4 regions of the Streptomyces sp. NPDC086023 genome follow, and region 3 is predicted to be linked to each of the others. Evidence: riboswitches for the same ligand, from Rfam matches in the RefSeq annotation. Region 3 holds a riboswitch; each other region holds the start of a gene.
What was found. A riboswitch is a leader RNA that binds a small molecule or an ion and turns the genes downstream of it on or off. The one in region 3 is predicted to bind cyclic di-AMP.
Positions count from the first base shown of each region.

Region 1 (6,845 bases), on a different contig from region 3:
GCTGGAACGCGTACAACGCCGTCGTCGGCAGCGGCGACATCGACGCCGACGGGCGCCAGGACATCGTGACGCGTACGCCGACCGGCGCCGCGTACGTCTACAACGCGGACGGGAAGGGGAACTTCCTGCCCCGCAAGCAGTGGGCCACGACCCAGTGGAAGAACTACCTCCGCATCGGCTGACAGGGCTCACCCCTGATAGTCGATCGGCTGACCGGCGGTGTCCGGCTATGCTCAGGGGTGAGCACACCGTGGGCCATTAGCTCAATTGGCAGAGCAGCGGACTTTTAATCCGTTGGTTGTCGGTTCGAGTCCGACATGGCCTACCGCTCGGCGGTCCCTCCGCGGGACGCCACGTAGCGCCCCGTCCGGTTCTCCGGTCGGGGCGCTTCCGTGTGTTCAGAGGTGGGCCAGGAGGACCGAAACGTGGCTGTGGGCCGGGTCCTTGACCGCGGTGAGGAGCGTCACGGGGCCGTCTTCGGCGAGGGCGCGCAGGCGGGCGAGGGCCTCCGCGGCCTCCGGGGCGGCGAGTTCGGACTCGTACCGGGCGCGGAACTCGGTGTCCGTCAGGCCGCCGGCGTGGAACTCCTTGCGGAGGTCGTTCGAGGGCGTGAGGGCCTTCGGCCACTCGTCCACCCGGGCGTCCGCCTTCGACACGCCGCGCGGCCAGAGGCGGTCGACCAGGACACGGGTGCCGTCCCCGTCGGTGGGCGGGTCGTGGACGCGGGCCACTCGGATCTCGCTGCTCCGGTTCATGGGGCCAGGGTGGGGGACGGGCCGGCCGGCGGCCAGTGCGCCAGGAGCGTGTCGAGGGCGTCGATCATCCGGGCCCAGGAGGCGTCCGGGTCGCGGGCCGCGTGGAAGGCGGCGGCGTCCTCCAGGGCGGCGAAGCCGTGGAAGGTGCTGCGGAGCAGCCGGACCGCGTCGGTCCGGTCCGGCTCGCCGAGCTCGTAGCCGCGGATCATCGCGTACGTGTACTCGGTCATCCGCCCGTGCCCCGGGGAGGCGGCCAGCACCTCGGCCGGCAGCTCCAGCTGGGTGGCGGCGTAGCGGCCGGGATGTCCGACGGCGTACGAGCGGTAGGCCTGGGCGAAGCCGGCGAGGGCGGCCTTCCCGGCGCGCCCGGCGACGGCTGTGCCGACGAGGTCGGCGAACTCGGCCGCGCAGCGCACGGCGAGGCGGGTGCGCAGGTCCTGGAGGTTCCGCACGTGCGAGTACAGGCTCGCGTCCTTCACGCCGAAGCCGCGCGCGAGGGCGGAGAGGGTGACGCCGCCGAGCCCCGCGGAGTCGGCCAGCTCGGCGGCGGCCTCGACGACGCGGTCGGCGGTCAGTCCTGCTCGGGGCATGTTCTCCCTAATCCAATTAATGGTTTGCCTAGGGTGTCTAGGAAGATTAGCGTGCGGGACATGAAGGCGCTCACCGAATCCGACATCCGAGGCTCGTTCATCAACTGCTCCAAGGGCGAGGCCCAACGCCTGCCCATGCCCCGCGACCTGGCCGAACGCCCCTGGGACGACCTCGACTTCCTCGGCTGGCGCGACCTCTCCGCACCCGACCGCAGCTACCTCGTCACCGAGCGGGCCGGCCGGCTGGTCGGCATCACGCTGCGCTTCCCCTCCGTGAAGCGCGGGTTCCTGCACCGCAGCATGTGCACCTTCTGCCTGACCACCCATCCCGGCTCCGGCGTCTCCCTGATGACCGCCCGCAAGTCCGGGCGCGAGGGCCGCGAGGGCAACTCCGTCGGCGTCTACATCTGCACGGACCTCGACTGCTCCCTCTACGTGCGGGGCAGGAAGCAGCCCGAGCCCGGCGGCCGCTTCGAGGAGACGCTCACCGTGGAGCAGCAGGTCGAGCGGATGAAGGGGAACCTGGACGCCTTCCTCGCCAAGCTCTGAACGAGGAGGGAGCGGGGGCGGCGGGTGGGCACCCACGGAACGACGAAGGCCCGGATCCAGAAGGATCCGGGCCTCGTACTGAGTAGCGGGGACAGGATTTGAACCTGCGACCTCTGGGTTATGAGCCCAGCGAGCTACCGAGCTGCTCCACCCCGCGTCGGTGATTACAGCTTACGCCATTTCGGGGGGTGCTCGACGCCATTTGTTTCCCGGCGGGTTCCCGAGGGGCTCGTGACCCGGCCGCGGACCGGGTCACGAGCGGGGCGCGACACCCGTTCGGCCCTGCCCGGTCGCCGTACGGCCGCCCCGCCCGCAGCCTTGGGAGGCGGGGCGGCAGCGGCCCGTGGCGCGGGCGCGAGCGGACCGGTCAGGGAGAGACGTGGTGGGGCTGGGGCAGCGAGGAGGATCCTTCCGGGCGGCCCGGGGAGCCGGCAGGGCCCGGGGCCGGATCGGTGAGGGCAACGGCAACGGCAACGGCAACGGCAGACGGTTCGCGCGGATCTTCCTGAGTGTGCTCCCCGTGCTCCTGATCGTCCTGGGGCTGGTCTTCGACGTCCTGACCCCGCCCGGCTTCACCGGGGCGCCCTTCTTCACCGCCGCGCCCCTGATCGCGGCCCCCCTCTTCGCCTTCACCACCACCCTGCTCACCGGTGCGAGCGCCGCCCTGGCGGTGCTCGTGCTCCAACTCCGCAACGGCAGCTCCGGCCGGGTCGAGGCGGTCACCGAGCTGGTGACCGTCTTCACCGTCGCCGTCCTGGCCCTGCTGATCAACCGCGTGGTCCGGCGCAGCGGCGAACAGCTCGCCTCCGCGCGCGGCGTCGCCGAGGTCGCCCAGCGCGCGGTGCTGCCCACCCCCGCCGGACGCGTCGGCGGGCTGCACGTCTCCGCCCGCTACGAGGCCGCCGACGCCGACGCGTTCATCGGCGGGGACCTGTACGCCGTCCAGGACACCCCGTACGGCGTCCGCCTCGCGGTGGGGGACGTGCGCGGCAAGGGGCTCGGGGCGGTCGAGGCGGTGGCGGTGGTGCTCGGCGCCTTCCGCGAGGCGGCCGAGCTCGAACCCACCCTGGAGGGCGTCACCCGGCGGGTGGAGCGCGCCCTGGCCCGGGAGGGCACCCGGCGCGACAGCCTCGACTCCGTCGAGGGGTTCACCACCTGCGTCCTGGCCGAGGTCAGCCCGGACGGCGGCACGCTCCGCGTGGTCAACCGGGGCCACCCCGCACCGCTGCTGCTGCGCGCCGACGGGAAGCCGGAGGTGCTGGCCCCCACGGAGGCCGCCCTGCCGCTGGGCATGGGCGAGCTGGGGGACGGGCGGTACCGGGCGGACGCGTGGCCCTTCCCCGCCGGGTCGACGCTGCTGCTCTACACCGACGGGCTCTCCGAGGCCCGGGACGCCGCGGGCGCCTTCTACGAGCCGGCCGAGCGGCTGCGCGGGCGGATCTTCCCCGGGCCGGAGGAGCTGCTGTCCGGCCTGATCGCCGATGTGCGGCGGCACACCGGCGGCGGGGCCACCGACGACATGGCGCTGCTCGCGGTCGTCCGCCCGACGCCGGGTCAGACGGCCCGCCGGAGGTCCGTCACTGCGGTACGGCGCCGCTGAGCGCGTCCGGTCGGCCACGCAGCGTGAGCGAAGCGGGTTGGGGAGCCGGTCGGTTGACGGATCGTCAGGGTGCGGAAGTGGCCGGAGTGACGGTGCCCGCGCAGGCGGCTCATCCCTTTCTGCTGCCCCATGAGGCATTTGTTCTGGCCAACGTCGGTCACGGAATGGCCGGTTGATGTGAAGGATCAAGTAAGGGAGCTTGGAATCACTCCCTGTTGTCTATTACCGTTCGATAACGCAGCGCGGCTGTCCCAGCCGTCGCAAGTGACGGCACCGTGCGCGTGCGCGCCGAATCCCGTGAGGGAACCGGGGAACCACCAACTTGGGGTGAATCGGGTCGTTCTGACCCGTAGGAGACCTTCCTGCTCCGAACCCGTCAGCTAACCCGGTAGGCCAGAAGGAAGGAAAGGAGCGCCCCCGTGGCGTCCAGCAGGCCTGCCCCCGAAGCCCCCGGGTCCATCGAGACGGACTCGCCCTACCCGGGCGGAACCGGTGCCGGGGCATGGGGCGAGTGGAACCCCACCGAGGACTCCGCCCGTCCCGCCGGCGGCCGCCACCGCGTCGCCAAGCAGCGCGGCGGACTCGCCCGCAGCTCCACGGTCCTCGGCGTCGGCATCATCGCCGCCGTCGGCGCCACCGGCATGGCCACCGCCCAGGACAAGCCCCCGGTCGCGATATCCATACCCTCGCTGCTCCCCGACGACGAGGCGGACGCGGCGCAGGAGAGCACCCCCATCGAGGCGCTCACCAACGCGGGCGTCACCCCCGAGCAGGCCGAGGCCGGCACCGACGCCGGCGAGGCCCTGCGCAACCGGATCCTCCAGCAGGCCGAGTCCCAGGCCGACGCGGCCGTCGCCCAGGAGAAGGCGGCGGCCCAGCGCGCCGCCGAGCAGGCCGCCGCCGCGAAGGCGAAGGCCGAGCGGGAGGCCGCGGACAAGAAGGCCGCCGAAGCGCGCAAGGCCGCCGAGGCCGCGGCGAAGGAGGCCGCGGAGGCCAAGGCCGAGGCGGAGCGCCTGGCCAAGCTGGCCGGCCAGTACGCGCTGCCCACCTCCTCGTACACCCTGACCTCCCACTACGGCGACTCCGGCTCGATGTGGTCCTCCGGCCAGCACACCGGCCTGGACTTCGCCGCGCCGACGGGCACCCCGGTCAAGGCCGTGCACGGCGGCAAGATCATCTCGGCGGGCTGGTCCGGCGCGTACGGCTACCGCATCGTCCTCCAGCTGGAGGACGGCACGGAGGTCTGGTACTGCCACCTGTCCTCGATGTCCGTCACCTCGGGCACCGTCACCACCGGCGAGACCATCGGCCGCGTCGGCGCCACCGGCAACGTCACGGGCGCCCATCTGCACCTGGAAGTGCGGACCGGCGGAGCGACGGTCGACCCGCTGGCATGGCTGCGGGGCAAGGGTCTGACGGTCTGACGACGCCGGGGTACGGGTCCACCGCTCCCGGCGGGTACGGGTCCACCGCTCCCGGCGGGTGGGGGGCCGCGGCTCCCGCGTACGGGTCCACCGCTGCCGCGGCGTACGGGCCCGCCGCACTCCCCGCGTACGCCGCGTCCCGCATCGCCGGTACGAAGAGCGGCTCCCGGCGCCCGCGGGCCCGTACCCCGAGCCAGGCCAGCACCCCGAAGACCGGCACCATGACGGTCGCGTACACCACGTAGAACCCGTACTCGCCGAACTCCGACGAGCTGTTCCACAGCGCGTGCGTCGCCATCGCCAGCGCCAGCCCGGCCAGGGGCAGCCCGGTGCGCCGCCACCGCCCGGCCGCGAAGGCCGCCCAGCAGAAGCCGAGCCCGGTCCACACGGTGAACAGCGGGTGCGCGAACGGGGACATCACCACCCGAACGAAGAAGGTCGCGGCCGTCACGGAGTCCAGCAGCGAGGTGCCGCTGCCGAGGTCCTCACCGAAGGCGTTGCCGAGGTAGAGGATGTTCTCGGTGAAGGCGAAGCCCGTGGCGGTGAACCCGGCCACCACGATCGCGTCCGTGATCCCGGTGAACCGCCGACCGCGGAAGAGGAAGACCAGCAGCAGCGCGGCGGCCTTGGCGCACTCCTCCACCACCGGGGCGATGGCGATCGAGCCGAGCTGGTCGGCGTCGCGCGGGTCCAGGGTCGCCGCCGCTATCCACCGGGTCGCGAAGCTGTTGGCCACTATGGCGATGAGCGCCGCGGCGCACGCCCCCCAGGCGAAGACGAACAGGTGCTGGGGCCACGGCCCCGGCTTCGTCCGGTCCAGCCAGTGGAACACCGCCATCAGCGGTGGCACCGGCAGGACGGCGAGGCCGAGGCCGACGAGGAAGCCCTGGGTGCCGGTCTGCTCCCGTACGAGGGCGAGGATCAGCACTCCGGCGACCGCGAGCAGCCCGATGGACGCGCGAGACAGGACCCGGAACACGCCACGACAGTAGCGATCCGGACGTGTACCGGAGGGCTGGTTTTCAGTTCTCGGTGCGCCGGAACAACAGGTCGTGTACGACGTGGCCCTTGTCCAGGCCCTGTCCCTCGAAGCGGGTGAGCGGCCGGAACTCCGGGCGCGGCGCGTAGCCGCCGTCCGGCTGGGTGTTCTCGAAGTCCGGGTGCGCGCTGAGCACTTCGAGCATCTGCTCGGCGTACTCCTCCCAGTCCGTGGCGCAGTGCAGGATCGCGCCCGGCGCGAGGCGGGTGGCGGCGAGCGTCAGGAACTCGGGCTGGATCAGCCGGCGCTTGTGGTGGCGCTTCTTGGGCCACGGGTCCGGGAAGTACACGCGCATCCCGGCGAGGGCCGCGGGGGCCAGCATCTCGCGGAGCAGGATGATCGCGTCGCCGTTGGCGACCCGGATGTTGGTGAGGCCGTTGCGCTCGGCGAGGCCGAGGAGGTTGCCCTGGCCGGGGGTGTGCACGTCGACGGCGAGGATGCCGGTGCCGGGGTCGTCGGCGCCCATCTGCGCGGTCGCCTCGCCCATGCCGAAGCCGATCTCCAGGACCACCGGCAGGCCGTCGAACATCTTGTCGAGGTCGAGGACCTCGCGGCCGTCGATGTCGAGGCCCCAGGTGCCCCAGAGGCGGCGGAGCGCGTCCTCCTGGCTCGTGGTCACCCTGCTCCGGCGCGGCTGGAAGCTGCGGATGCGCCGCTCGTGGTGCGAGCCCGCCGGGTCGGGGGCGGGGCCGTCCGGGAAGCGGGGCTGGTGGCGCCACACCGGAGGGGGCTTGGGCTGGGGGTTCAGGGACTCAGACACAGTGCCGCCAATTCTACGGCGGCCGGCCCGCCCGGCATCCCGGCAGCGGGAGCCGCCCCCGGCCGGGCGTCCGGCTGCGGGTGCCCGGCCGTCGCCAGGTCCGGTGTCCGGTCGCGCGGTCTGCGCGC
Region 1 is NZ_JBITRX010000004.1:458,554-465,398, forward strand. It holds gene ACIF6F_RS11550 (FG-GAP-like repeat-containing protein) at 1-182, shown strand, start outside; tRNA gene ACIF6F_RS11555 (tRNA-Lys) at 253-325, shown strand; gene ACIF6F_RS11560 (DUF488 domain-containing protein) at 399-755, opposite strand; gene ACIF6F_RS11565 (TetR/AcrR family transcriptional regulator) at 752-1,345, opposite strand; gene ACIF6F_RS11570 (FBP domain-containing protein) at 1,406-1,894, shown strand; tRNA gene ACIF6F_RS11575 (tRNA-Met) at 1,978-2,051, opposite strand; gene ACIF6F_RS11580 (PP2C family protein-serine/threonine phosphatase) at 2,283-3,494, shown strand; cyclic di-AMP (ydaO/yuaA leader) riboswitch at 3,771-3,904, shown strand; gene ACIF6F_RS11585 (M23 family metallopeptidase) at 3,914-4,918, shown strand; gene ACIF6F_RS11590 (PrsW family intramembrane metalloprotease) at 4,827-5,897, opposite strand; gene trmB (tRNA (guanosine(46)-N7)-methyltransferase TrmB) at 5,941-6,717, opposite strand.
Region 1: linked by a shared signal. The riboswitch ahead of ACIF6F_RS11585 (M23 family metallopeptidase) and the one ahead of ACIF6F_RS05010 (peptidoglycan DD-metalloendopeptidase family protein) in region 3 are both predicted to bind cyclic di-AMP.

Region 2 (6,845 bases), on a different contig from region 3:
ACACACCCGATGGACTGGGTCGTCACGGCGGTGGGCGCGGTGCTCGTGGCGGCCATCCTGCGCGATGTCTTCCACACCCTCTGGCACCCCACCCGGCACGGCGGACTCAGCAGGCTGGTGATGACCGCGTTCTGGCGGTTCAACCGGACCCTCCACCTCCGCCGCAGGACGGCTGCGGGACTGGCCGGCCCGCTCGGCATGGTCAGCGTCGTCGCGCTCTGGGCCGCGGTCATCGGGGTGGGCTGGGCGCTGATCTACTGGCCGCACATGCCGGACGCCTTCTCGTACAGCTCCGACCTCGCACCGGCCGAGCACGCCGGACCGCTCGACGCGCTGTACGTCTCCCTGGTCACCGTCGCCACCCTGGGCCTGGGTGACATCGCCCCCATCGACGGCTGGCTGCGCGTCCTGGCGCCCGTCGAGGCCCTGGTCGGCTTCGCGCTGCTCACCGCGACCGTCTCCTGGGTGCTCGGCATCTACCCGGCCCTGGCCCGGCGGCGCGCGCTGGCGATGCGGCTGTCGCACCTGGCGCGCACCCGGCCCACGGGCGAGGGGTTCGACTCGCCGTCCGGCGCGGCGCTGCTGGACGGCCTGGCCGCCGGGTTCTGCGTGACCTGCGTGGACTTCCTCCAGTACGCCGAGTCGTACTACTTCTCCGACGGCGCCCCGCACACCACACTGGCCCGCCAGGTCCCGTACGCCGCCCGGCTGGCCGCGGCCGCCGAACGTGCCCGGGACCCGGACGTGCGGATGGCCGGCAGAGCGCTGAGGGCGGCCCTGGACGACCTCGCGGCCGTGCTGGACGAGCAGTTCCTGCGGACCGGCGGGCCGCCCGACCGGGTCTTCGCGGCCTTCGCCGAGGACCACGGCCGCCGCGGGGGCCGCCGGTCCGCCCCGGAGACGTTCTAGTGCTGTGACCGCAAAGGTTCACCGTGTCGCGACGCCCGGCACGGCACCTCGCGCGTTGTCGGACCACGCAGGTACGTCCAGTACGAGCCGTGGCCCTCCGCCTTGCGATGCACCGCACCGGACGCCGCGACCCGGCAGACCTTTCCGGCCACAGCACTAGGCAACGGTTCCATACCGGTGGGCGGGGGCGCCGTTTCCCCTTCCGCCGGGCCCGGTTGAGAAGGGCGTGAAGACGACATCGACACCCGGGCCGCTCGCCGCGCTCCAGGGTGCCTACTGGCTCGACTCCCCGTCCGCGCACCAGGGCGAGGACTGCGGGCGGTGTGCCGCCCTGCGCACGGACGCCCCGGCTCCCGTGCCGCCCGCCGCCGAACCGCCGTGTCTGCGCGCCCCGTTGGTGCTGCGCGCGGCGATGACGGTGCTGGCCGCCGCCTCGATCGTGACCGCGTTGCTGCTGACCGGCCTCGACGTGGTGCCCTGAGGGCGGGGCCGCGCCGGTCAGTCCTCGGAGCGTTCGGTGACGGGGGCGTCGGTGCGGTCGCCGAGGAACTCGTACCAGCGGCGCTGGAGGCACACGTACCGGGTGTCGGCCTCCACGAGCCGGAGGAAGGCGCCGACGGTGTCGGCCAGCCGGCCCTGGAGGGCGCCGTCGGCGAGGTCGCCGGTGCCGGTGAAGCCCTCGTGCGCCTTGGCCAGGCTGAACATGTCCGGGTAGACGCGGCAGCCCAGGTGCTCCAGGGGGACGCGCAGGGCCCAGAGGCCGCGGTTGCCGCCGACCATGGACGGCGAGGCGGAGACGAGCAGCGCGTGCTTGTCCTTGAAGGGCTGCGGCCGGACCCGGGACACCCAGTCGACGGCGTTCTTCAGCACCCCGGGCACGGAGGCGTTGTACTCGGGCGAGGAGATCACGAAGGCGTCGCAGGAGGCGATCCGCTCCCGCAGGGCCAGCGCGCCCTCCGGCAGCCCCGTCTCGGCCTCGATGTCGCCGTCGTAGACCGGCATCGGGAAGTCGGCCAGCCGGGCCAGGTCGACGGCCGCACCCGCCTCGGCGGCCAGCCGGGCCACCAGGGCGGCCAGCCGTGTGTTGAGCGACCCGGCACGCAGCGACGCGCCGAAGACCAGCAGACGCACCGGCTGGCGCCCCTCGTCGGGGACCGGCATGCGGGCCGCTTCGGGGACCGCCGCGGGTCCGGGGTCAACAGTCATGGTCCGCTGCCTCCAGTGCGGGGGGTGTGACCACGAGCCCAGCACAGCGGGAGAGCGGCGGACGGGTGCCGGGGCCGTGCCGTGGGGGAAGTCACCCGGGCGGCGGCGGCCTCTCCGACCACCCTCACCAGAACGGACTAAAACGGACAAAAATGAGCGCTTGCGGCGCATCCTGTTTTTCCATGCCGCGCCGGTATTTCGCACCCCTTGTGATGGCCGGTGATATGTGTCACGCGCGGCTTTCGCGCGACGGGTCGCGACGGCCCCGAAAGTGGTGCCGCGACTGGAAAGTTGGGGTGTGCCGAAAAATCGATCTTGTCCTTTTCCGGCCCGAATTCCCCCGCTCGCTTTCCTTTAGCGAATTCGGGGCTTGTTCCGTCCCGCGGCTCTCGCCTACGGTCACGCTCATTCCGGGTGGAACGCCGAATCCTGCCGCCGCCCGGACCGCACCGTCCCCATTCAATTCACGTACGGCAGGAGCGGGGGAACCAGGTAGGCCGCCGTTCCGCGATCTTTCGCGGAACGGCTAGGGGTGAAGTCACCGCGTGTGGCCGGTCAACTCCAGTCCGAACCCGACAGCTCACCTCGCAGGCGACGGAGAGGAATGCGCCATGCCCGGAAAAGGCAAGCACCGCCGCCCCAAGAACACCCGTCTGACCCGCGGTTTCGTCGCCGTCGGCACGGGTGGAGCCGCCCTGGCCCTGCCCGTGCTGGGCGCCGCCACGGCCAGTGCCGCGGCGCCCGCCGCAGCCGGGACCGTCGCCCCGCAGGCCGTCGCCGCCGCCCCGGCCGCGGCGCAGAAGGCCGCCGTGACCTATTCCGTCAAGGCCGGCGATTCCCTCGTGAAGATCGCCGAAAAGCATTCCCTCGCCGGCGGCTGGAAGAAGCTCTACCAGGACAACAAGACGATCATCGGTGACGATCCGTCACTCATTCGTCCGGGCCTGAAGCTTTCTGTCGGAGCGGCCGCCAAGAAGGCCGCGCCGGCCAGGAAGGCCGCCCCCGCGCGGGCCGACCGTTCCGCCCGTACCACCACCCTCAAGGCCGTGGCCCCCAAGGCGAAGACCTACGCGAACAACCTCGACGGGTGGATCCGCGAATCCCTCGACGTCATGGCCAAGCACGGTATCCCCGGTACCTACAACGGCATCTACCGCAACGTCATGCGGGAGTCCTCGGGCAACCCGCTCGCCATCAACAACTGGGACTCCAACGCCGCCGCGGGCATCCCCTCCAAGGGCCTGCTCCAGGTGATCGACCCGACGTTCCGCGCCTACCACGTGCCCGGTACCTCGACGGACTCGTACGACCCGGTCGCGAACATCACCGCCGCGTGCAACTACGCCGCCGCGCGCTACGGCTCCATCGACAACGTCTTCGGCGCCTACTGATCCCTCTCGGGTGTGCGACACCGGGACCGGCGGCCACGGCCGCCGGTCCCGGCCGCGTTCGCGGGCGGGATTGCGGGTGCGATTGCGGGGGAGTGCCCCGACACGCGCCGCGTCAGGTGCGTGTGTACCTGACGGACGGCGGGCGGCAGCGTTGAGCGCGTGGCCCGGGCTGCCGAAGCTGGCCGGAAGTGGCCCCCGGCCCCGGCGTCGCACCCCGCTCCGCCGTGGCCCGGGGCGTGATGTCGCGCCGACCGGATGAGGAACCACGTGATCGACCTCGATGGACAAGTCGCCCTGACCACGGAGCTCTTCGGTGACCCCGAGGCCCTGTTCGGCACGCTCGGCGGGCGCGGCCCGGTCCACCGCGTCGCCCTGCCGGACGGCATGCCCGCCTGGCTGGTGACCGGCCACCGGGAGGTGCGGGAGGCCCTCTCGGACCCCCGCCTCGTCCGCGGGGCGCACGCCGCCGCCCCCGAACTCAGGCAGTACCTCGGCATGTACAGCGACGAGTTCGTGCTCACCCAGCACATGATGCTGAGCGACCCGCCGGACCACACCCGGATGCGCAAGGTGGTCGCCAAGGCCTTCACCCCCCGCCGGGTCGAACTGCTGCGCCCCCGCGTCCAGGAGATCACCGACGGGCTGCTCGACGCCGTCCTGCCCGCAGGCCGGGCCGACCTCGTCGAGGCCCTGGCGCTCCCGCTGCCGATCGCGGTGATCTGCGAGATGCTCGGCGTCCCGTTCGGCGACCGGGACGAGTTCGGCCGCCACGCCGAGGTGATCACCGGCATGAACGCCTCCTCGGGGCCCGGTGAACTCGCCGCCGCGGGGCAGTGGTTCAACGCGTACCTCAGCGAGCTGATCGCCCGCCGCCGCACCGAGCCCGGCGACGACATGATCTCCGGGATGCTGGAGGCCCAGCGGCACGGCGACACGCTCTCCGACCTGGAGATGCGCTCCAACGTGTTCATCCTGCTGGTCGGCGGCTTCGAGACCTCCGTGAACCTCATCGCCAACGGCGTCCTGGCCCTGCTCCGCCACCCCGAGGCCCTGGAGCGGCTCCGCTCGGACGAGAGCCTGCTGCCCGGCGCCGTCGAGGAGCTGATGCGCTTCGACAGCCCGGTCTCCACGGTCACCTACCGCTTCGCCACCGAACCGCTCACCATCGGAGGGGCCGACATCCGGCCCGGCGACCACGTCGCGGTCTCCATCGCGGCCGCCAACCACGACCCGGCCAAGTTCACCGATCCGGGCAGGCTGGACATCACCCGCCGGACCAACGGCCACCTCGCCTTCAGCCACGGCATCCACTTCTGCCTCGGCGCCCCGCTGGCCCGGCTGGAGGGCGAGATCGCGCTCCGCGAGGTGCTGCGCCGGCTGCCCGGCCTCGGCCTCGCGGAACCGGCCGAATCCCTCACCTGGAAGCAGAACTTCATCGTGCACCGCCTGGACCGGCTCCCGGTCACCTTCACCCCCGGGCCCGCGTAGGCCCCGGCCCGCACAGGCCCGGGCCGGCACCACCGCGGCCGCGAGGCCGCTCCCGGAGCCGGGCCCCGCTCAGAACCCCGGGAGCGGCTCCGGGGCCGGCTCCGCGGAGGCGTCGGTGCCCGGCAGCGGCAACTGGTGCAGCAGCCGGTCCGCTTCCACCGCGCGCAGCGAGGCACTGCAGCTCACCAGCGCGCCCGTGGCGTCGCGCTGCATTCCGGGGTGGTCGTGGCGGGCGGCCTTCCACTGCCCGACGCCGACCGGCATCGCGGCGACGTTCCGCCCGCAGGCGGGACACTGGACACGCGGCATCTTCATCCCCTCAGGATGGCGCATCCCGCCGACACCACGGCCGGCCGCCCTCCCGCCCTCCCCGCCTCCCCGCCTCCCGGCCGCCCCCGCCGGCGCCGGCCGTCCGGCCCGGGAGGTGGCGGCCCGTCAGACCGCGTGCGGAAAGCGGAACAGCCGGTCCGGGTCGTAGCGCCGCCTGACCTCCTCCAGGCGGGGCAGTGCCGGCCCGTAGTAGGCCCCGCGCCAGTCCGGCAGCCACGGGTCGGCGTAGTTCTGGTACGCCCGCCCGCTCGCCCAGGGCCGCAGCCGCGACCACAGCTCCCGCAGCCACCCCTCGTGCCGGGCGACCTCGGCGGGCGTGGCACTGCCGGGCCACAGGGCCAGGTACTGGGCCAGCAGCTCCTCGCCCCGGTGCACGAAGGCGGTGTCGCCGACGGCCACCCGGTTCAGGGCCCCGCCGCACACCCCGTCCAGCTGGACGACGCCCCGCCCGCCCGGCGGCACCGCCGCCGGGTAGCCGGCTACCGCGTCGAGCAGCACGTCCACCGCGGCCTCCGACAGCCCGCCCGCGCGCCAGAAGTCCGAGCGCGCCGCGTACGTCTCGCGCTCCAGGCTCCCGCGCGGATCCTGGCCCGGCAGCCCGCCGGGCAGGTGGCACTGCGGCACCGTGCGTTCCCCGCACCCCGCCATGACGCGCATCGTCTCCTCGTACCCCCGCACCACGAAGTGGCGGTCGCGCGGCTCCGATCCGGCGAGCGCCTCCAGCCGGTCCAGCAGGCGCTCCGTCTCGCCCGCGCCGTCCAGGCACACCACGCGCACGGCCGGCCCCGGCGTGCTCCCGTCCGGCCCGGCCCCGTACAGCTCCACCTGGCTCCAGTACGGGTCCGGCAGCTCCGCCAGCCACCGCCGCCAGCCCAGCACCAGCGCCTTCGCGTCCCGCCACGCCCAGTTCAGCTCCGCGAAGGCGCAGTCGGCCATCGCGTGGGTGCGGAAGCGGAACTCGGTGACCACGCCGAAGTTCCCGCCGCCCCCGCCGCGCAGGGCCCAGAACAGGTCCGGCTCGTGGCCGGCGTCCACGTCCCGCACCACCCCGTCGGGGGTGACGATCCGGGCTCCGGTGAGCCGGTCGCAGGTCGCCCCGTACGCCCGGCCGGACACGCCCAGCCCGCCGCCCAGCGTGAGCCCGGCGATCCCGACGGACGGGCACAGCCCGGTGGGCAGCGCCGCCCCGACCGCCCCCAGCCGGGCGTGTACGTCGGCCAGCCGGGCTCCGGCACCGATCCGGGCGCTGCCGGCGCCCGGCGTGACCCGCGCCAGCGCTCCCACGTCGAGCACCAGGCCGGGGCCGGTCGACCAGCCCGGGTAGCTGTGCCCGCCGCTCCGGGGCACGACGGGCAGGCCCTGGCGGCGCGCGAAGTCCAGGCACGCCGCCACGTCGGCCTCGTGCGCCGGGTAGGCGACGGCGGAGGGGGCGGTCCCGTCGTGCCGCGGCTGGTACAGGCGCTTCGCGGCGGGGTAGTCCGGGTCCCCGGGCAGCACCAGCCGCCCGTCGAGCCCCCGGGC
Region 2 is NZ_JBITRX010000014.1:187,001-193,845, forward strand. It holds gene ACIF6F_RS26325 (potassium channel family protein) at 10-909, shown strand; gene ACIF6F_RS26330 (hypothetical protein) at 1,136-1,390, shown strand; gene ACIF6F_RS26335 (NADPH-dependent FMN reductase) at 1,408-2,070, opposite strand; cyclic di-AMP (ydaO/yuaA leader) riboswitch at 2,526-2,722, shown strand; gene ACIF6F_RS26340 (transglycosylase SLT domain-containing protein) at 2,727-3,506, shown strand; gene ACIF6F_RS26345 (cytochrome P450) at 3,774-4,994, shown strand; gene ACIF6F_RS26350 (hypothetical protein) at 5,064-5,309, opposite strand; gene ACIF6F_RS26355 (FAD-binding oxidoreductase) at 5,430-6,845, opposite strand, start outside.
Region 2: linked by a shared signal. The riboswitch ahead of ACIF6F_RS26340 (transglycosylase SLT domain-containing protein) and the one ahead of ACIF6F_RS05010 (peptidoglycan DD-metalloendopeptidase family protein) in region 3 are both predicted to bind cyclic di-AMP.

Region 3 (6,845 bases):
TCGTCGGCAGGTCGAGGTGGTCGTAGTGGTCGTGGGAGATCACGACCACGTCCACCGGGCCGAGGGCGGCCAGCGGCACCGGCACCGCGTGCAGCCGCTTGGGCCCCGCGAAGGGGAAGGGAGAGCAGCGGTCGCCCCAGACGGGGTCGAAGAGCACGCGGTGGCCGTCGATCTCCGCGAGCACGCTGGAGTGGCCCATCCAGGTCAGCCGCAGGCCGGTGGCCGGCGGCCGGGCGATGTCGGCCAGGGTGGTGGGGTGCACGGGGATGGGCGCGCTGGGCGTGCGCCGGACCCGCTCCTCCTTGCGGAAGTAGATCTTGGCGAATTCGAGCGCCGAGCCGCTCGGCCGCTCCCGGGTGCCCACCGGGTTCTGGAAGACGCCGTCGGCGAAGTGCGGGGAACGGCGGATCCGCTCCATCCGCTCTCCGGACGGGTCCGCGCCGAAGGCTTCGGGCCGCAGCGCGCGCAGCCCTGCGCGCAGGGGACGGGAGCCGGTCAAGGCGCCTCCTGTGACGATGGGACGTGGGTGTGCTCTGCCCTTCCCAACGTGCGCGCGCGCCGAAGGATTCCGGCCGCGCCACGCGAAACGGACGCCTCCGCTCCCCCGCCTGCCTCCCGCGCTTCCCCCGGCTGCCCCCGTCGCTCCCCCGGCTGCGTCCCGCGCGCTTCCCCGACGGGCTTCCCCACGGAAGCCGCGGAAGCCGCGGAAGCCGTCCCCGGGCCGGGCGCGCCCCTCTCCCGTACGGGCGCGCCCACCCGGAGCGGTGCCGTGCCGGCCGCTCCGCTACAGGGGGAGCAGGTCGGGCCGCTTCGGCTCGACGTGGTCACCGGAGGACTCGCCGCGAAGCCGCCGGCCGATCCACGGTACGAGGTGCTCGCGCGCCCACTGGATGTTGTCGCGGGTGACCTCGGCGGAGCCGCGGGGCTCCATCGGCGGCCAGGGCTGGTCCGGGTCGGCAGGCACCTCCAGGCCGAGGACCTGGGCGGCGCGCAGCGCAACCCGGGTGTGGCCCTCCGGGGACAGGTGGAGCCGGTCGTCGTCCCAGGCCCGCCGGTCCTGTACGGACTTCAGCGACCAGAGGTCGAGGACGGGGCAGCCGTACCGGTCGGCGATCGAGCGGACGTGCGCGGTGTACGTGGCGACCTTGCCGCGCAGGTGGCGCAGGACGGGTACGCCGCGGGTGTCGAAGCCCGTGGTGATCATGACGGTGGGCACGACGCCGGTGAGGTCGGCGACGGCCGCCTCGAACCGCTCGGCGACGGCGTCGGGGTCGCTGCCGGGGCGGATGATGTCGTTGCCGCCGGCACAGAAGGTGACCAGGTCGGGCGCGAGCTCCTTGGCCCGGGGGACCTGCTCGGCCACGATCTGGTCCAACAGCCTGCCGCGTACGGCGAGGTTGGCGTACCGGAAGTCGTGCTCGTCGCGGCGGTCGGCGAGCAGCACCGCCAGCCGGTCGGCCCAGCCGAGGAACGCGCCGTCGGGACCGGGGTCTCCGACGCCCTCGGTGAAGCTGTCCCCGATCGCGGCGTACGAGCCGACGGGGAGGGTGGTTACGGGTGCCGTTGCTGTTGAAGGTGTCGATTCTCCTGCCACGGGAGCACATCCTTCACCGAAGGGTGTGACCTACGCGACCGTAGGAAGGGGTTGACGCGGGGTGATCTGGACCACCCGGTCAGTTTGGCCGAAAACAGCCGTACGACCGGGACCCCCCTCGGGACCCGGTCGTACGGCTGCCTCGGTGGACGCGCCGGCCTCGCGGGGCGCGCCGGCGGAAGCGGCTCAGACGCTGACGCCCTTGTCCCGGAGGTAGGCCAGCGGGTCGATGTCGTCGCCGTAGCTCGGACCCGTGCGGATCTCGAAGTGCAGGTGCGGGCCGGTGGAGTTGCCCGTGGAGCCGGAGAGGCCGATGCTGTCGCCGGCGCCGACCGACTGGCCCGCGGAGACGTTGAGCGAGGACAGGTGGGCGTACTGGGAGTAGCGGCCGTCCTCGTGCCGGATGATCACCTCGTTGCCGTACGCGCCGCCCCAGCCGGCGGAGACCACGGTGCCCGCGCCGACCGCGCGGACGGTGGTGCCGGAGCCGACCGAGAAGTCGACGCCCGTGTGGTAGCCGCTGGCCCACATGCCGCCGCCGGCCCGGTAGGAGGTGCTGATGCCGCCGCTGACCGGGGCGACGAACCCGGCGCCGCTCACCGCGGTGGCGGAGCGCTGGGTGGAGCGGCTGGCGGTGGCCGCGGACCGGTCGGCGCCGGTGTCCTCGGCGACGGCCTTGGGCTCGGCCTTCCGGACGGCCTTCTTCCGGGTCTTCTCCGGGGCCTTCTTCGCCGGCTTGGGCGCGGCCGCGGGCTTCGCCGGGGCCTCGGCCGCCTTCGGCGCGGCCGCGGCGCCGAGGGTCAGCTCCAGGCCGGGGTGGATCAGGGAGGGGTTGCCGCCGACGGCCTCGCGGTTGTCGGCGTACAGCTTCTGCCAGCCGCCGCTCAGGTGGTGCTCGTACGCGATCTTGGAGAGGTGGTCGCCGGCCACCACGGTGTACGTGGCGGGGGCGGCCTGCGGGGCCGCGGCGGGGGCGGCGGCCGGAGCGGTGCGGGCGGCCTGGGCGGCCTGGGCGGGCAGCGCCTGGGGGGCGGCGGCCGGCCCGGCGGCGTGGGCTCCGGAGGCCCCCATCAGCGGCAGCGCGAGGGCGGCGCCGCCGGTACCGGCGGCGACGAAACCGCGGCTTATCGGGCTGGACTTGGGGCGGCGGTGCTTACCCTTTCCGGGCATGGCGCATTCCTCTCCGGCGCCTGCGAGGTGAGCTGTCGGGTTCGGGCTGGAGATGCCCGGCCGCACACGTGCGGCTTCACCCCGAGCCGGCTGCGAGAAGATCGCGCCCGGCGGCTTACCTGGTTCCCCCGCTCCTGCCGCACGAGTGGTCGGGTGCGGTTTCCGGGCGGCGGCAGGATTCGGCGTTCCACCCGGATCGGGGGCGACGGTAATCCAGCGCCCTCAGGCGGAACAAGCCGTGAATTCCCCTTGGGAATCACCCGGATGAATGATCGACGGAATTCCCGTCACACTCCGTCCATTGCGGACGCGTAACAGCCAGCACCACAGCGGAATTCAGGATTCCATCGCAGCCACGGACGGTCACCGTATGATCTGCCTCACGAGGAGGTCGCACATCTGCCGCCTCATTGCGGTAACTTGACGCCAAGTAGTGCAATTCGGACATGTCCCCCGAGCCGCCAGGAGCCCCCACGTGACCCAGCAGATACCCCAGGCGCCGTCGACCGAGCCGGAGCTGACCGGCGTGCGCAACTTCCGCGACGTGGGCGGACTTCCGACCACAGACGGGCGGAGGATGCGAACGGGGCGTCTGTTCCGAAGCGGACATCTGGCACATGCCACCGATACCGATGCGCAATACCTCGCATCGCTCGGACTGCACACCGTCTTCGACTTCCGCAACGCCGCCGACAAGGCGCTCGAAGGCCCCGACGTCGAACTGCCGGGCGTGCGCAACGTCAACATCCCGCTCTCCGACCCGGCCGACGGCAAGGAGTTCTGGACGATGGTCCGCGACGGCGACCTGACCCAGCTGGAGGAGGTCCTGGGCGACGGCCGGGCCGCGGCGCGCATGTCCGCCTCGTACCGCAAGATGATCAAGGAGCGCACAGCCGAGCACAGCAGGGTGGTGCACGCCCTCGCCGAGGACAGCGTCCCCGCGCTGATGCACTGCGCGGCCGGCAAGGACCGGGCCGGCCTCTCCATCGCGGTCACCCTGCTCGCGCTCGGCGTGGAGCGCGGGGCCATCGTCACGGACTACCTGGAGTCGAACGCGCCGCACCGCCGCTACCGCGTCCGGCGCGGCAGCGACGCCCCCGAGGCCCGCTCCCCCGAGGTGATGGCGCTGCTCAGCCCGCTCTTCGACGCGCGGGCCGAGTACCTGGAGGCGGCCTTCGCCACCATCGACGAGGTCTGGGGCGGGGTCGACGGCTACCTGGCCGAGGGCCTGGCCCTGGGCCCGGACACCCTGGACCGGCTGCGCGAGCGCCTGCTGGCCTGACGCCCCGCCAGACGGCGCGGACCCGCAGGCGGTCACGGATGCGGGCGGGGGTGCGGCCCCCGCCCGTCCGCACGCCGCGCCCGCCCGGGTCCGTACGGCCGCGCCGCCCTGCTCAGCGCCCCGCGACCGCCTGCTTCACCAGCGTCCGCCCGAAGTCCCACATCAGCGAGCCGCCGCCGTGGGCCTCGTCCATCACGTCCCGGAAGGCGGCGACGAACCGCTCCACGTCCGCCTCGTCGATCACCAGCGGCGGAATGAGCTTGATCACTTCGAGGTGGTCGCCGGAGACCTGCGTCAGGATCCGGTGCTTCTGCAGCAGCGGGACGACCACCATCTGCGCGAAGAGTCCCTTGCGGGCCGCCTGGAGCATCGTCCACCGGCTGCGCAGCCCCAGCGACGAGGGCCGTCCGAACTCGATGCCGATCATCAGCCCCCGGCCGCGGACCTCGTGCAGCAGCTCGTACTCGCCGACCATGGCGGCGAGCCGCCCGCGCAGCAGGTCGCCCATCGCCCGCGCGTGCGCCACCAGCCCCTCGTCGTCCATCACGGCGAGGACCGCGAGCCCGGCCGCCATCGCCTGCGCGTTGGACCCGAAGCTGGCCGAGTGCACCAGTACCCGGTCCATGGACGAGTACACCTTCTTGAAGATCCAGTCCTTGCCGAGGGTGGCGCCCACCGGCACGTACCCGCCCGAGAGCGCCTTCGCCACGCACACCAGGTCGGGCTCCACGCCCGCCTCGTGCTGGTACGCGTAGAAGTCCCCGGTCCTGCCGAGGCCGGTCTGCACCTCGTCGGCGATCAGCAGGGCCCGGTGCCGGTGCAGCAGCTCCTGCGCGGCCCGCAGGTAGCCGGGCGGCGCCGGGTACACCCCCTTGCCCTGGACCGGCTCGACGATCAGGGCGGCCACGTCCCCGTGGCGCAGCTCCCGCTCCAGGGCACCGAGGTCCCCGAGCGGCACCGCGGTGTCGGGCAGCAGCGGGGCGAACCCGTCGCGGAAGCCGCTCTCGCCGTTGACCGAGAGGGAGCCGGCGGTCAGGCCGTGGAAGGCGTGGGTGCAGTAGAGCACCCTGGGCCGGCCGGTGGCGTAGCGGGCGAACTTCAGCGCGGTCTCCACGGCCTCGGTGCCGCTGTTGCCGAAGAACACCCGGTCCAGGTGGGGGCTGTACGAGAGCAGCCGCTCGGCCAGCAGTCCCGGCAGCGGCTGGCAGTCGAAGCGGGTCAGGTCGGCCAGCGAGGCGTCGAGCACGTCGTGCAGCGCCTTGCGGACCACCGGGTGGTGCCGGCCCAGGCCCATCACGCCGAAGCCGGCCAGCATGTCGAGGTGGTCGTGGCCCTCGGCGTCCCAGAAGTGGGCGCCCTCGGCCCGCTCGTAGACCTTGTCGAAGCCGATGGTGTGCAGCATGCGGGGCAGCTGGTGGTTGAGGTGGCGGGCGTGCAGTTCGTACCGCTCCCCACCGCGTTCGGCGAGCAGCCGGCCGAGGTCGAAGCCCTTCCCCGCGGCCGTGGGGTCCTGTGTCATGCGGTGTTCTCCTCCTCGGGCGCGCCGGCCTGGCCGCGGAGTGCCGCCGCGGTCCCGTCACGCTGTTCCTGGCCCCCCAGGGCCCGGGCGATGCTCCCGGCGATCTCGACCGGGGTCAGCCCGATGTCGGCGAGCACCTCGCCGCGCTTGGCGTGCGCGAGGAACCGCTCGGGGATCCCGAAGGACCGCAGCGGTACGTCGGTCCCCGCGTCCCGCAGCTGCTGGGCGACGGCCCAGCCCACGCCACCGGTGCGGCTGTTGTCCTCGACCACGGCGACCAGGCGGTGCCGGGCGGCCATGGGTACGAGGGCCTCGTCGAGCGGCTTGACCCAGCGCGGGTCCACCACGGTGCAGGAGACGCCCCGGGCGGCGAGCAGCTCGGCGGCGCCGAGGCAGACCGGGGCCATCACGCCCGCGGAGACGATCAGCACGTCCTCCCGGCCCGGTGCGGCGCGCAGCAGCAGGTCCATGCCGCCGACGCGGCCGGCCGCGGGCACCGGGGGTCCGACGGCCTCCTTGGGGAAGCGCAGCACGGTCGGCGCGTCGGAGACGTCGAGGGCCTCGCGCAGCTGGGCGCGGAGCTGGCCGGCGTCGCGGGGGGCGGCGATGCGCAGGCCGGGAACGACCTGGAGGACCGACAGGTCCCACATGCCGTTGTGGGAGGGGCCGTCGGTGCCGGTGACGCCGGCCCGGTCCAGGACGAAGGTGACGCCGCACCCGTGCAGGGCCACGTCCATCAGGACCTGGTCGAAGGCCCGGTTGAGGAAGGTGGCGTAGACGGCGACGACCGGGTGGAGTCCGCCGGCGGCCAGACCGGCGGCCGAGGTGGCCGCGTGCTGCTCGGCGATGCCGACGTCCCAGACGCGGTCGGGGAAGCGGGCGGCGAACTCGGTGAAGCCGACGGGGTGGAGCATCGCCGCGGTGACGGCGACCACGTCGGCCCGTTCGGCCCCGATCCGGGCCAGCTCCTCGCCGAAGGCGGAGGTCCAGGAGGGCACGGGGGCCTCCAGTGGCAGCCCGGTGCCGGGGTCGATGACGCCGACGGTGTGGAAGCGGTCGGCCTCGTCGGCGAGGGCGGGCGGGCAGCCGCGCCCCTTCTCGGTGATGCAGTGCACGAGGACCGGGCCGCGGAATCGTTTGGCCCGGTGCAGCGCGGCCTCCAGCGCCTCGGTGTCGTGCCCGTCGACCGGGCCGATGTACTTCAGGCCCAGGTCCTCGAACAGGCCCTGGGGCGCGACGGCGTCCTTGAGGCCCTTCTTCGCCCCGTGCAGGCCCCCGTA
Region 3 is NZ_JBITRX010000002.1:372,639-379,483, reverse strand. It holds gene ACIF6F_RS05020 (MBL fold metallo-hydrolase) at 1-499, opposite strand, end outside; gene ACIF6F_RS05015 (SGNH/GDSL hydrolase family protein) at 785-1,594, opposite strand; gene ACIF6F_RS05010 (peptidoglycan DD-metalloendopeptidase family protein) at 1,781-2,764, opposite strand; cyclic di-AMP (ydaO/yuaA leader) riboswitch at 2,769-2,926, opposite strand; gene ACIF6F_RS05005 (tyrosine-protein phosphatase) at 3,240-4,046, shown strand; gene ACIF6F_RS05000 (aspartate aminotransferase family protein) at 4,159-5,565, opposite strand; gene dxs (1-deoxy-D-xylulose-5-phosphate synthase) at 5,562-6,845, opposite strand, start outside.

Region 4 (6,845 bases), on a different contig from region 3:
GGCCGACCGTGAAGGGGAGCTCCGTGACGACCAGGCCCTTGCGGCGCGCCGTGACGTTCTCCACCGTCGCCGTGGCGCGGATCTTGAAGGTGCCGCGGCCCGACTCGTACGCGTCCTTGATCCCCTGGAGGCCCACGATCCGGCCGCCGGTGGGCAGGTCGGGACCCGGGATGAAGCGCATCAGCGCCTCCAGGTCCGCGTTCGGGTAGCGGATCAGGTGGCGGGCGGCGGCGATGACCTCGCCCAGGTTGTGCGGCGGCATGTTCGTGGCCATGCCGACCGCGATCCCGGACGCGCCGTTGACCAGCAGGTTCGGGTACGCCGCGGGCAGCGCGACGGGCTCGCGCTCCTGGCCGTCGTAGTTCGGCGTGAAGTCGACCGTGTCCTCGTCGATCGACTCCGTCATCAGCGACGTGGCGTCCGCCATCCGGCACTCGGTGTAACGCATGGCCGCCGGCGGGTCGTCGTTCCCCAGCGAGCCGAAGTTGCCGTGGCCGTCCACCAGCGGCAGGCGCATCGAGAACGGCTGCGCCATGCGCACCAGCGCGTCGTAGATGGAGGCGTCGCCGTGCGGGTGGAGCTTGCCCATGACCTCGCCCACGACACGGGCGCACTTCACGTACCCGCGGTCGGGGCGCAGGCCCATCTCGTTCATCTGGTAGACGATTCGGCGGTGCACCGGCTTCATCCCGTCCCGCGCGTCGGGCAGCGCGCGGGAGTAGATCACCGAGTACGCGTACTCGAGGAAGGAGCCCTGCATTTCGTCGACGACGTCGATGTCGAGGATCCTCTCCTCGAAATCCTCCGGCGGCGGGGTCTTCGTGCTGCGGCGGGCCATCGCTGCTGCGGCTCCTCGTGATCCGAGATCGGTCTGACGCGGTCCATTGTGGACCGCCCCGCCGACAACGCCGACCCCGACCCTGGGGGTACCCCCGGACGGGGTGCGGCGAAGGGGCCGCGGAAGGCCCCGGGAACTTCTCCGCCCGTCGGCGCGCTTGCATACAGTGGCAGGACTCTCTCATCGCGATCGAAGGGATCACATGCCCATGGGTCACACGGCCACAGCGCAGGCCGCCTCCGGCGGCCTGACAGCGACCGAGCACCGCCTGGCCAACGGCCTGCGCGTGGTGCTGTCCGAGGACCACCTGACCCCGGTCGCCGCGGTCTGCCTGTGGTACGACGTCGGCTCGCGCCACGAAGTCAAGGGGCGCACCGGTCTGGCTCACCTCTTCGAGCACCTGATGTTCCAGGGCTCGGCCAGCGTTTCGGGCAACGGTCACTTCGAGCTGGTGCAGGGCGCCGGCGGGTCGCTCAACGGCACCACCAGCTTCGAGCGCACCAACTACTTCGAGACGATGCCGGCACACCAGCTGGAGCTCGCGCTCTGGCTGGAGGCGGACCGGATGGGCTCGCTGCTGTCCGCGCTGGACGACGAGTCCATGGAGAACCAGCGCGACGTGGTGAAGAACGAGCGCCGCCAGCGGTACGACAACGTCCCGTACGGCACCGCCTTCGAGCGGCTGACCGCCCTGGCCTACCCCGAGGGCCACCCGTACCACCACACGCCGATCGGCTCCATGGCCGACCTCGACGCCGCCACGCTGGAGGACGCCCGCACGTTCTTCCGTACCTACTACGCGCCGAACAACGCGGTGCTGTCGGTCGTCGGCGACATCGACCCGGAGCAGACGCTCGCCTGGATCGAGAAGTACTTCGGCAGCATCCCCTCCCACGACGGCAAGCAGCCGCCGCGGGACGGCAGCCTGCCGGACGTCATGGGCGCGCAGCTGCGCGAGGAGATCGTCGAGGAGGTCCCGGCCCGCGCGCTGATGGCCGCCTACCGCCTCCCGCACGACGGCACCCGCGAGTGCGACGCCGCCGACCTCGCCCTGACCATCCTCGGCGGCGGCGAGTCCTCCCGCCTGCACAACCGCCTGGTCCGCCGCGACCAGACCGCCGTGGCCGCCGGCTTCGGCCTGCTGCGCCTGGCGGGCGCGCCCTCCCTGGGCTGGCTGGACGTGAAGACCTCCGGCGGCGTCGAGGTGCCCCGCATCGAGACGGCCGTCGACGAGGAGCTCGCCCGCTTCGCCGCCGACGGGCCGACCTCCGAGGAGATGGAGCGCGCCCAGGCCCAGCTGGAGCGCGAGTGGCTGGACCGTCTCGGCACCGTCGCCGGCCGGGCCGACGAACTGTGCCGGTTCGCCGTGCTGTTCGGCGACCCGCAGCTCGCGCTGACCGCGGTCCAGCGGGTGCTCGACGTCACCGCAGAAGAGGTGCAGGCCGTCGCCGCGGCCCGGCTGCGCCCGGACAACCGCGCGGTCCTCGTGTACGAACCGCTGCCCGCCACCGAAGACAACGCCGAAGGGGCAGACCAGTGACCGCCGACGTCGCTTCCTCGATGACCTTCCACCCGCAGCCGCAGGCCGGACAGCCGAAGCCGTGGGCCTTCCCCGCCCCCGAGCGCGGCACGCTCGGGAACGGCCTGACGGTCCTGCGCTGCCACCGCCCCGGCCAGCAGGTCGTGGCCGTCGAGGTCATCCTCGACGCCCCCCTGGAGGCCGAGCCCGAGGGCCTCGACGGCGTGGCCACGATCATGGCCCGCGCGCTGTCGGAGGGCACCGACAAGCACTCCGCCGAGGAGTTCGCCGCCGAGCTGGAGCGCTGTGGCGCCACCCTCGACGCGCACGCCGACCACCCCGGCGTCCGGGTCTCGCTGGAGGTGCCCGCCTCCCGCCTGCACAAGGCCCTGACCCTGCTCGCCGAGGCCCTGCGCGCCCCGGCCTTCGCGGACAGCGAGGTGGACCGGCTGGTCCGCAACCGCCTCGACGAGATCCCGCACGAGCTGGCCAACCCGCAGCGCCGGGCCGCGAAGCAGCTCTCCAAGGAGCTCTTCCCCGCCACCCTGCGCATGTCGCGTCCGCGCCAGGGCAGCGAGGAGACCGTCGGCCGGATCGACTCCGGGGCCGTCCGCGCCTTCTACGAGGCCCACGTGCGCCCCTCCACGGCCACGGCCGTCGTGGTCGGCGACCTGACCGGCACCGACCTGGACGCCGTCCTCGCCGACACCCTGGGCTCCTGGACCGGCGGCACGGGCGAGGCGTACCCCGTCACGCCGGTCACCGCGGACGACACCGGCCGCGTGGTGATCGTGGACCGGCCCGGCGCCGTGCAGACCCAGCTGCTGATCGGCCGGATCGGGGCGGACCGCCACGACCGCGTCTGGGCCGCGCAGGTGCTCGGCACGTACTGCCTCGGCGGCACGCTCACCTCGCGCCTGGACCGCGTGCTCCGGGAGGAGAAGGGCTACACGTACGGCGTGCGCGCCTTCGGGCAGGTGCTGCGCTCCACGGCCGACGGAACCGGCGCCTCGATGCTGGCCATCAGCGGCTCGGTGGACACGCCCCACACCGGCCCCGCGCTGGGCGACCTGTGGCAGGTGCTGCGCACCCTCGCCGCCGAGGGCCTGACGGACACCGAACGCGACGTGGCCGTACAGAACTTGGTCGGTGTCGCGCCGCTGAAGTTCGAGACCGCCGCGGCCGTCGCCGGGACCCTGGCCGACCAGGTCGAGCAGGAGCTGCCGGACGATTTCCAGGCGCAGTTGTACGCGCGACTCGCCGAAACCGGCACGGTCGAGGCGACTTCGGCCGTGGTGAACGCCTTCCCGGTGGACCGTCTGGTGACGGTGCTCGTGGGTGACGCGTCGCAGATCGCGGACCCGGTGCGGGCGCTGGGCATCGGAGAGGTGACCGTGGTCACCAACTGACCTGATTCCGGGCCGACATGAGGCGGGGCCTTGGTGGATTGCCCACCGAGGCCCCGTTTGTGCTCTCTGTCCGTTTCGGGGTGGTCGTTGCCTGAATGACCCGTGGCGTACGCCACAAAACAGCGTGTCCGTTTGGTGATTGTCCGACGATCCGCCTAGCGTCAACCTCGCTGTCCGTCAGCTGTAACAGCCGCACCCGCGGCACCGGACAGCGATCGCCGAGTCCCCGTCAGGCGCGAGCCTGGGGAGCCGGGGACCCACATCAGTCCCTGGGGTGAATCGGACCGCCTCGCCAGAGGTGGCCCGTAGGAGACCTTCCTGCTCCGAACCCGTCAGCTAACCCGGTAGGCGAGAGGGAAGGAAAGGATCAGCCTCTCCATGGCCTTTGGCAGTCGTGCCACCGGTAAGCACCGTGGCCCCAGCCGTCTGAGCCGCAAGAGCGCGAACGTGGCCGGCATAGCCGCCCTCGCGACCACCGGTGTCGTCGGCACCCTGGCCGGCCCGGCCTTCGCCGCCACCGACGCGGACTCCCGTGGCCCCGAGGACACCGGCCTGAACGCCGTCGTCGTCGCCGACGACCTCGCGGGCCAGATCGAGGCCCAGGCCGAGTCCCAGCAGGCCGCCGCCGAGATCGCCGCCGCCAAGGCCCAGGCCGAGAACGAGGCCCGCCAGCGCGCCGCCGAGGCCAAGGCGAAGGCAGAGGCGAAGGCCAAGGCCGAGCGCGAGGCCGCCGAGCGCGCCGCCCGTGAGGCCGAGCGCAAGCGTCTGCTCACCTACGTGGCCCCCGTCGCGGGCTCGTACGTCAGCACCTCGTACAAGGCCGGCGGCTCCATGTGGTCCTCCGGCAGCCACACCGGCATCGACTTCCACGCCGCCTCCGGCACCTCGGTGCACGCGGTCGGCCTCGGCACCGTCGTCGAGGCGGGCTGGGGCGGTGCGTACGGCAACAACGTCGTCATCAAGATGAACGACGGGACGTACACGCAGTACGGCCACCTCTCGTCGATCAGCGTCTCGGTCGGCCAGCGCGTCACCCCGGGCGACCAGATCGGCCTCTCCGGCTCCACCGGCAACTCCAGCGGCCCCCACCTCCACTTCGAGGCCCGCACCTCGGCCGACTACGGCTCGGACATCGACCCGCTGGCGTACCTGCGCTCGCACGGCGTCAGCATCTGACCCGCGACCGCACCCGTCGCCACCGCGGCGTCGCACGCTTCCCGAAGGCCCCGGCTCCCCGAGCCGGGGCCTTCGGCGTGCCCTCCGCCGGAGGTGCGCGGAGCCGGCGTGTGCATCCGACACGTGCAGATCCGGTAAAAAACCATTCCGGAATTCATCGGTGCGCTCCGGAATTCCTCGTTTCTGCAATAGAGTCGGCGGCACACATGTCGACGCCGACCGCGTTTCGCGGGGATTAAGCGGAGGTCCGGTCATGCGCATTCCCGCGCACGCGGTGTGCACGGCGATCCGCGACGACATCGTCGCCGGCGTCTTCGAGCGCGGCAGCAGGCTCACCGAGGAGCTCCTCGCCCGCCGGTACGGCGTCTCGCGCGTCCCCGTCCGCGAGGCCCTGCGCACCCTGGAGTCCGAGGGCTTCGTCACCACCCGCCGCCACGCCGGGGCCTGCGTGGCCGAGCCCACCGAGCAGGAGGCCGCCGACCTGCTGGAGCTGCGGGTGCTGCTGGAGCCCCTGGGGGCCTCCCGGGCCGCACAGCGGCGTACCGAGGGCCACCTGAAGGTGCTGCGCGGGCTCGTACGCCTCGGCCAGGAGAGGGCCCGCCGGGGCCAGGGCGAGGACCTGCGCTCCCTGGGCGGCTGGTTCCACGAGACGCTCGCCCAGGCCTCCGGCAGCCCCGCTCTGATCTCGATGCTCACCCAGCTGCGGCACAAGATCGCCTGGATGTACGTGGTGGAGGCCCCGGCGCACCCCGTGGAGTCCTGGGCCGAGCACGGCGCCATCGTCGACGCCGTGGCGCGCGGGGACGCCGACCGGGCGCGGGCCCTCGCCGCCGCGCACATGGCCCGCACCACGGGGGCGCACCGGCTGCGGAGGGCGCGGGGCGAGGGGCCGGTGAGGGGTTCGCAACCTGCCGTAAACACCGCGGGCGGCCGCCTTTAACAAAGGCCGTATACAAAGGGGTGGCGGAATTCGTCGGGCCGCATTTTTTCCGTGCCCTGATTTCGCCGCGCCATTCCCTGTCCGGCCGAGGTGCCAGAAAAGGAAAATGAGCCGCATCCCGGAACGGGTCACGGCTCATTCGGCGGCCGGAAACCGGCCGGAAGCTCAGACGGTCTCGGGAAGCTCCTCAAGGCCTTCCGCGACCAGCTTCGCCAGGCGGTCCAGGGCGGCTTCCGCGCCATCGGCGTCGGAGGCCAGGATGATCTCCTCGCCACCCTGTGCACCCAGGCCCAGCACGGCGAGCATGGAGCCGGCGTTGACGGGCGTGCCGTCGACCTTGGAGATGGTCACCGGGATACCGGAAGCGGTCGTCGCCCGGACGAAGATCGAGGCGGGACGAGCGTGCAGGCCCTCGGCCCAGCCGACGTTGACGCGGCGCTCTGCCATGGTGATGCCCTTCAGGTTCTGCGGGTTGTCTAGACCACTATCTCACGACCGCCGGGCTGCATCCGACCGACCTTCGGCCCGAGGAAGCCTGCCGTTCGACCTCCCAGCTTGCCCTGGTTCGTCCCTCTTGCCCAACCCGCCGCGCGCGTGGGGTCCGCGGGGTCCCGGGCCGTACTCTTGGCCCATGCGGACGCCGTCGGATCCTTCGTACCCGGCCCACTGGGAAGCGGATGTCGTGCTGCGCGACGGCGGCACCGCCCGGATCAGGCCGATCACCACAGAGGACGCGGGCCGGCTGGTCAGCTTCTACGAGCAGGTCTCGGACCAGTCGAAGTACTACCGGTTCTTCGCGCCCTACCCGCGTCTGTCCGCCAAGGACGTGCGCCGCTTCACCCATCACGACTACGTCGACCGGGTCGGCCTGGCCGCCACCGTGGGGGACGAGTTCATCGCCACCGTCCGCTACGACCGGATCGACGCCACCGGCCGCCCCGCCACCGGCCCCGCCGACGAGGC
Region 4 is NZ_JBITRX010000018.1:77,960-84,804, reverse strand. It holds gene ACIF6F_RS29470 (DNA topoisomerase (ATP-hydrolyzing) subunit A) at 1-838, opposite strand, end outside; gene ACIF6F_RS29465 (M16 family metallopeptidase) at 1,047-2,378, shown strand; gene ACIF6F_RS29460 (M16 family metallopeptidase) at 2,399-3,766, shown strand; cyclic di-AMP (ydaO/yuaA leader) riboswitch at 3,973-4,132, shown strand; gene ACIF6F_RS29455 (M23 family metallopeptidase) at 4,145-4,942, shown strand; gene ACIF6F_RS29450 (GntR family transcriptional regulator) at 5,196-5,882, shown strand; gene ACIF6F_RS29445 (HPr family phosphocarrier protein) at 6,048-6,329, opposite strand; gene ACIF6F_RS29440 (GNAT family N-acetyltransferase) at 6,514-6,845, shown strand, end outside.
Region 4: linked by a shared signal. The riboswitch ahead of ACIF6F_RS29455 (M23 family metallopeptidase) and the one ahead of ACIF6F_RS05010 (peptidoglycan DD-metalloendopeptidase family protein) in region 3 are both predicted to bind cyclic di-AMP.